Regions from separate parts of the Staphylococcus parequorum genome, predicted to be linked through region 2. Evidence: a T-box and tRNA genes for the amino acid it is inferred to sense, from the RefSeq annotation. Region 2 holds a T-box; the other holds one or more tRNA genes.
What was found. A T-box is a leader RNA that pairs with one kind of tRNA and senses whether it is charged. The one in region 2 lies ahead of AAA453_RS07580 (valine--tRNA ligase), so its partner is inferred to be a tRNA-Val.
Positions count from the first base shown of each region.

Region 1 (3,392 bases), 190 kb from region 2:
AAACTGGGCTAGCTGGATTCGAACCAACGAGTGACGGAGTCAAAGTCCGTTGCCTTACCGCTTGGCTATAGCCCAAAAATACAAAGGGCGGATGGTGGGGATCGAACCCACGAGTGTCGGAACCACAATCCGATGTGTTAACCACTTCACCACAACCGCCATGGCAGGGGCAGTAGGAATCGAACCCACATCAAAGGTTTTGGAGACCTGTATTCTACCGTTGAAATATGCCCCTATTAAATTAAAGTTATATGGTGGAGGGGGGCAGATTCGAACTGCCGAACCCGAAGGAGCGGATTTACAGTCCGCCGCGTTTAGCCACTTCGCTACCCCTCCCGAAAGATGGTGCCGGCCAGAGGACTTGAACCCCCAACCTACTGATTACAAGTCAGTTGCTCTACCAGTTGAGCTAGGCCGGCTTGCATTAAAATGATTCAGGACAGAGTCGAACTGCCGACACATGGAGCTTCAATCCATTGCTCTACCAACTGAGCTACTGAACCATAACAATAATGGCGGTCCCGATGGGATTCGAACCCACGATCTCCTGCGTGACAGGCAGGCGTGTTAACCGCTACACTACGGGACCTAAAATAAAAAATTGCGGGAGGCGGATTTGAACCACCGACCTTCGGGTTATGAGCCCGACGAGCTACCGCTGCTCCATCCCGCGGTGATAATATTAATGGCGGAGGAAGAGGGATTCGAACCCCCGCGGGCCGTTAAGCCCCTGTCGGTTTTCAAGACCGATCCCTTCAGCCGGGCTTGGGTATTCCTCCAAAAATATTAGGTAAATAAATTATATTCAATTATTATAAAAATGGCGGAGGAAGAGGGATTCGAACCCCCGCGAGCTGTTAAGCTCCTGTCGGTTTTCAAGACCGATCCCTTCAGCCGAACTTGGGTATTCCTCCAAAAAATTATATGGACCTTGCAGGATTCGAACCTGCGACCGAACGGTTATGAGCCGTTAGCTCTAACCAACTGAGCTAAAGGTCCTAAATATAATTTACAACTAATAATTAGTGGCGGTGGAGGGGATCGAACCCCCGACCTCACGGGTATGAACCGTACGCTCTAGCCAGCTGAGCTACGCCGCCGTTGTAATTTAGATTGCATTTAAATATATGGTGGAGACTAGCGGGATCGAACCGCTGACCTCCTGCGTGCAAAGCAGGCGCTCTCCCATCTGAGCTAAGCCCCCATATTATTTTAAGGATATCGGGAAGACAGGATTCGAACCTGCGACCCCTTGGTCCCAAACCAAGTGCTCTACCAAGCTGAGCTACTTCCCGTAAAATAGTGCGCCCGACAGGGGTCGAACCTGTAACCTCTTGATTCGTAGTCAAGTACTCTATCCAGTTGAGCTACGGGCGCATAATTCTATTTTCATGGGATAATGCCGAGAACCGGAATCGAACCGGTACGGTGATCTCTCACCGCAGGATTTTAAGTCCTGTGCGTCTGCCAGTTCCGCCACCCCGGCAAAATAATGGAGCAGAAGACGGGATTCGAACCCGCGACCCCGACCTTGGCAAGGTCGTATTCTACCGCTGAACTACTTCTGCATATGCGGGTGAAGGGAGTCGAACCCCCACGCCGTGAGGCGCTAGATCCTAAGTCTAGTGCGTCTGCCAGTTCCGCCACACCCGCGATATTAAAATAATGGTGAGCCATAGTGGGCTCGAACCACTGACCCTCTGATTAAAAGTCAGATGCTCTACCAACTGAGCTAATGGCTCAAAACATGGTGCCGGCCAGAGGACTTGAACCCCCAACCTACTGATTACAAGTCAGTTGCTCTACCAGTTGAGCTAGGCCGGCTATTAAAAAATAAATGGTGGAGGATGACGGGTTCGAACCGCCGACCCTCTGCTTGTAAGGCAGATGCTCTCCCAGCTGAGCTAATCCTCCGTATAAAATTGCCTGGCAACGTCCTACTCTTGCGGAACGTAAGTCCGACTACCATCGGCGCTAAGGAACTTAACTACTGTGTTCGGCATGGGAACAGGTGTGACCTCCTTGCCATTGTCACCAGACAATGAACTGTATAAAAATTATACATTCAAAACTAGATAGTAAGTAAAATTTGATAATGCCAAACAAAACACTTTTTAAATTTGATTAAGTCTTCGATCGATTAGTATTCGTCAGCTCCACATATCGCTATGCTTCCACCTCGAACCTATTAACCTCATCATCTTTGAGGGATCTTATAACCGAAGTTGGGAAATCTCATCTTGAGGGGGGCTTCATGCTTAGATGCTTTCAGCACTTATCCCGTCCATACATAGCTACCCAGCGATGCCGTTGGCACGACAACTGGTACACCAGAGGTATGTCCATCCCGGTCCTCTCGTACTAAGGACAGCTCCTCTCAAATTTCCTGCGCCCACGACGGATAGGGACCGAACTGTCTCACGACGTTCTGAACCCGGCTCGCGTACCGCTTTAATGGGCGAACAGCCCAACCCTTGGGACCGACTACAGCCCCAGGATGCGATGAGCCGACATCGAGGTGCCAAACCTCCCCGTCGATGTGAACTCTTGGGGGAGATAAGCCTGTTATCCCCGGGGTAGCTTTTATCCGTTGAGCGATGGCCCTTCCATGCGGAACCACCGGATCACTAAGTCCGTCTTTCGACCCTGCTCGACTTGTAAGTCTCGCAGTCAAGCTTCCTTATGCCTTTACACTCTATGAATGATTTCCAACCATTCTGAGGAAACCTTTGAGCGCCTCCGTTACTCTTTAGGAGGCGACCGCCCCAGTCAAACTGTCCATCTGACACTGTCTCCCACCATGATAAATGGTGCGGGTTAGAAATCCAACACAGCAAGGGTAGTATCCCACCAACGCCTCGACGTAAGCTGGCGCTCACGTTTCAAAGGCTCCTACCTATCCTGTACAAGTTGTACCGAATTTCAATATCAGACTACAGTAAAGCTCCACGGGGTCTTTCCGTCCTGTCGCGGGTAACCTGCATCTTCACAGGTACTATGATTTCACCGAGTCTCTCGTTGAGACAGTGCCCAAATCGTTACGCCTTTCGTGCGGGTCGGAACTTACCCGACAAGGAATTTCGCTACCTTAGGACCGTTATAGTTACGGCCGCCGTTTACTGGGGCTTCGATTCGTAGCTTCGCCGAAGCTAACCACTCCTCTTAACCTTCCAGCACCGGGCAGGCGTCAGCCCCTATACATCACCTTACGGTTTAGCAGAGACCTGTGTTTTTGATAAACAGTCGCTTGGGCCTATTCACTGCGGCTCTCCTGGGCGTTAACCCTAAAGAGCACCCCTTCTCCCGAAGTTACGGGGTCATTTTGCCGAGTTCCTTAACGAGAGTTCGCTCGCTCACCTTAGAATTCTCATCTTGACTACCTGTGTCGGTTT
Region 1 is NZ_CP150682.1:1,383,027-1,386,418, reverse strand. It holds tRNA gene AAA453_RS06675 (tRNA-Gln) at 4-75, opposite strand; tRNA gene AAA453_RS06670 (tRNA-His) at 87-159, opposite strand; tRNA gene AAA453_RS06665 (tRNA-Trp) at 162-235, opposite strand; tRNA gene AAA453_RS06660 (tRNA-Tyr) at 253-336, opposite strand; tRNA gene AAA453_RS06655 (tRNA-Thr) at 344-419, opposite strand; tRNA gene AAA453_RS06650 (tRNA-Phe) at 431-503, opposite strand; tRNA gene AAA453_RS06645 (tRNA-Asp) at 514-589, opposite strand; tRNA gene AAA453_RS06640 (tRNA-Met) at 602-673, opposite strand; tRNA gene AAA453_RS06635 (tRNA-Ser) at 687-779, opposite strand; tRNA gene AAA453_RS06630 (tRNA-Ser) at 822-914, opposite strand; tRNA gene AAA453_RS06625 (tRNA-Ile) at 926-999, opposite strand; tRNA gene AAA453_RS06620 (tRNA-Met) at 1,027-1,100, opposite strand; tRNA gene AAA453_RS06615 (tRNA-Ala) at 1,129-1,204, opposite strand; tRNA gene AAA453_RS06610 (tRNA-Pro) at 1,222-1,295, opposite strand; tRNA gene AAA453_RS06605 (tRNA-Arg) at 1,304-1,377, opposite strand; tRNA gene AAA453_RS06600 (tRNA-Leu) at 1,401-1,486, opposite strand; tRNA gene AAA453_RS06595 (tRNA-Gly) at 1,494-1,568, opposite strand; tRNA gene AAA453_RS06590 (tRNA-Leu) at 1,572-1,653, opposite strand; tRNA gene AAA453_RS06585 (tRNA-Lys) at 1,667-1,742, opposite strand; tRNA gene AAA453_RS06580 (tRNA-Thr) at 1,749-1,824, opposite strand; tRNA gene AAA453_RS06575 (tRNA-Val) at 1,839-1,914, opposite strand; rRNA gene rrf (5S ribosomal RNA) at 1,925-2,039, opposite strand; rRNA gene AAA453_RS06565 (23S ribosomal RNA) at 2,121-3,392, opposite strand, start outside.
Region 1: it encodes a tRNA-Val, which carries the amino acid that the T-box ahead of AAA453_RS07580 (valine--tRNA ligase) is inferred to sense. The anticodon was not compared.

Region 2 (3,392 bases):
CATCATCGCTATTCATTGGTATTTTACTCATTTCAATATACCAATCACAGAAATCATCCCAAATGAAGTTATAAAGCGTACGACCAACTTCACCAAACTCATACTTGTCACTTAAATCTGTAACGTTAGCAATCGTTTCATTTAAGCGCGTTAAAATCCACTTATCTGCTAATGATAGATTACCTGATAAGTCTACATCTTCAACTTTAAAGTCATCCCCAATATTCATTAAACTGAATCGAGCTGCATTCCAAATTTTATTGATAAAATTCCATACAGATTCAACTTTTTCAGTAGAGTAACGTAAATCATGACCTGGTGAAGAACCAGTTGCTAAGAAATATCTTAGGCTATCTGCACCATACTCATCGATAACATCCATTGGATCAACACCGTTACCTAGAGATTTACTCATTTTACGTCCATCTTCTGCACGGACCAATCCATGTAATAATACATCATCGAAAGGACGTTTTCCAGTAAATTCTAATCCTTGAAAGATCATTCTTGCCACCCAGAAGAAGATGATGTCATAACCAGTTACTAATGCATTCGTTGGGAAGTAGCGCTGGAAGTCTTCAGCTTCAACGTCTGGCCAACCTAACGTTGAGAATGGCCATAATGCACTAGAGAACCATGTGTCTAATACATCTTCATCTTGTGTCCAATTTTCAATATCTTCTGGTGCTGCTTCACCGACGTAAATTTCGCCAGTTTCATTGTGATACCATGCAGGAATTTGATGTCCCCACCATAATTGACGTGAAATTGTCCAATCTCTAATTTCTTCCATCCAACGGTTAAATGTTTTTTCAAATCTTGCAGGTACAAAATCGATTCTATCATCTGTTTTTTGATTATCTAATGCTTGCTCTGCTAAAGGTTTCATTTTTACAAACCATTGTGTAGATAAATAAGGTTCTACAACTGCACCAGAACGTTCAGAATGACCAACAGAATGTTCATGCTCTTCTATTTTAATAACTAAACCTTCAGATTCTAAATCTTTTACAAGCTGTTCACGACAGTCAAATCTATCTAAACCTTCGTATTTACCAGCTTTGTCATTCATTTTACCAGATTCATCCATAACAATAATGCGTTCTAAGTCATGACGGTTACCGATTTCAAAGTCATTTGGATCATGCGCAGGTGTTACTTTCATAGCACCACTACCGAATTCAATATCTACATAATCATCTGCTAAGATAGGCAATTCTCTACCTAGGATTGGTAATATAACTTTTTTGCCAATGATATCTTTATAACGATCATCATTAGGATTCACAACAATCGCAGTATCACCTAACATTGTTTCAGGACGTGTTGTAGCGATTTCTATATAGCCTTCACCATCTGCATAAGGATATTTAAAATGATAAAATTTACCTTGTACGTCTTCATGAATAACTTCAATATCTGATAACGCAGTACGAGCGATGGGATCCCAGTTAATAATATATTCTCCGCGATAGATTAAATCTTTCTTATACATATCAACGAATACTTTATTAACTGCTTTACTCAATCCTTCATCCAATGTAAATCTTTCTCTGCTGTAATCTAAACCTAATCCTAGTTTAGCCCATTGTTTTCTAATAAATGTAGCGTATTCTTCTTTCCAATCCCAGGCTTGTTCAAGGAATTTTTCACGACCTAAATCATGACGAGATAATCCTTGCTCATTTAATTTAGCTTCTACTTTGGCTTGTGTTGCTATACCAGCATGGTCCATACCAGGTAAATACAAAGTATCGTAACCTTGCATACGTTTCATACGTGTCAATATATCTTGCAACGTTGTATCCCATGCATGTCCTAGGTGTAATTTACCCGTTACATTTGGTGGTGGGATAACAATTGTGTATGTTTCTTTTGTATTATCTTCAGACGCTTTAAAATAGCCCTTATCAAGCCATTCTTCATAGCGCCCTGACTCAACTTCGTTCGGATTATATTTTGGTTTCATTTCCATTCGTTAAAATCCTCCTTAAAATAAAAAATCCGCCCTATAAATATATAGGACGGATTTCCCGTGGTACCACCTAAATTCAAGAAATTAGTTCACTAATTTCAAGCACTTAAAATTATGATTAACGCTCAAACACGCTTTAACCTATTTTACATACAATTACATTGTAGTATTTCAGCTAAAGTTCAATGTGGGCTACCTTCAATAAGTTAAACTGTACATTCTCAGCATACATGTACTCTCTGTTAAATCTAAGCCTATTTACTCTTCCCAGTAGACAATATTTCTTTACTTAATTATAGTATAATGGATGTTAAGATAAGTCAATGGAATGGAGTGAAAATATATGAATGAATGCGCATTTGGCACAAAAGATCCAACCTATCTGGAATATCATGATGAAGTGTGGGGCCAACCACTTTATGATAGCTTGAAATTATTTAAACTGATGGCTTTAGAATCACAACATGCTGGTCTTTCCTGGTTAACAATTTTAAAGAAAAAAGCATCTTACGAAGAAGCTTTTTATGACTTTGATCCAGTGCTTATCTCCAAAATGACACCAGATGATATAGACCGCTTGATGACATTTCCTAATATCGTTCATAATAGAAAAAAGATAGAAGCTATTGTAGGACAAACAAAAGGATATTTTGAAATAGAAAAAGACTTCGGAAGTTTCAGTGATTTTCTATGGTCATATGTAGATCACCAACCTATCGATTGTGGCTATACACATCCAAGTGATCGTATTACTGTAGACACACGCGCAACAGAATTATCGAAAACATTGAAGCGTTATGGTTTTAAATTTTTAGGGCCAGTGACAGTTTATTCATTTTTAGAAGCTGCCGGTTTGTATAATGCACATATGCAATCATGTCCTAATAATCCAAAGCATTATCGAGGCAAAGGCTTTAATTAGCCATAGATCATTCCCTTTTGAGAAAATTTTATTTTTCGATATCTTTCAGCATGATTCAACAAAATGCCCGCCCAAAACCCAAATTATTTCAATAGACTATATAAAAAATAAGGCTGAGACATGTATTTTGTCTCAGCCTTATTTTTTATATTGGCAATTCACAGAGTAGCGATTCTACATTTTTAATTTTAAATAAATAGAAAAGTGTTGTAAAATTTAAAACTTTTATAAATCTCGTTTTTTGTGACTATTTTTAACAATCTTTTTATTTTTATACAACCTGATTATAAGTAAAGTCAATAGTACTGCAACGATACCCTTTACAATATCGTAGGTCAGTATGACATTAATCCATAGAAGAATGATGACCATGATATAAATAATTTTCATAATATATGTTAGAAACACTTTGTTAATTGTGACTTTTGGTTCACCTTATTCGCTCAAAAAGTAGTGTCACTTTAACTGAAAAGTGATTTGATATGCCTATATCAC
Region 2 is NZ_CP150682.1:1,568,519-1,571,910, reverse strand. It holds gene AAA453_RS07580 (valine--tRNA ligase) at 1-1,975, opposite strand, end outside; T-box leader at 2,018-2,259, opposite strand; gene AAA453_RS07575 (DNA-3-methyladenine glycosylase I) at 2,319-2,897, shown strand.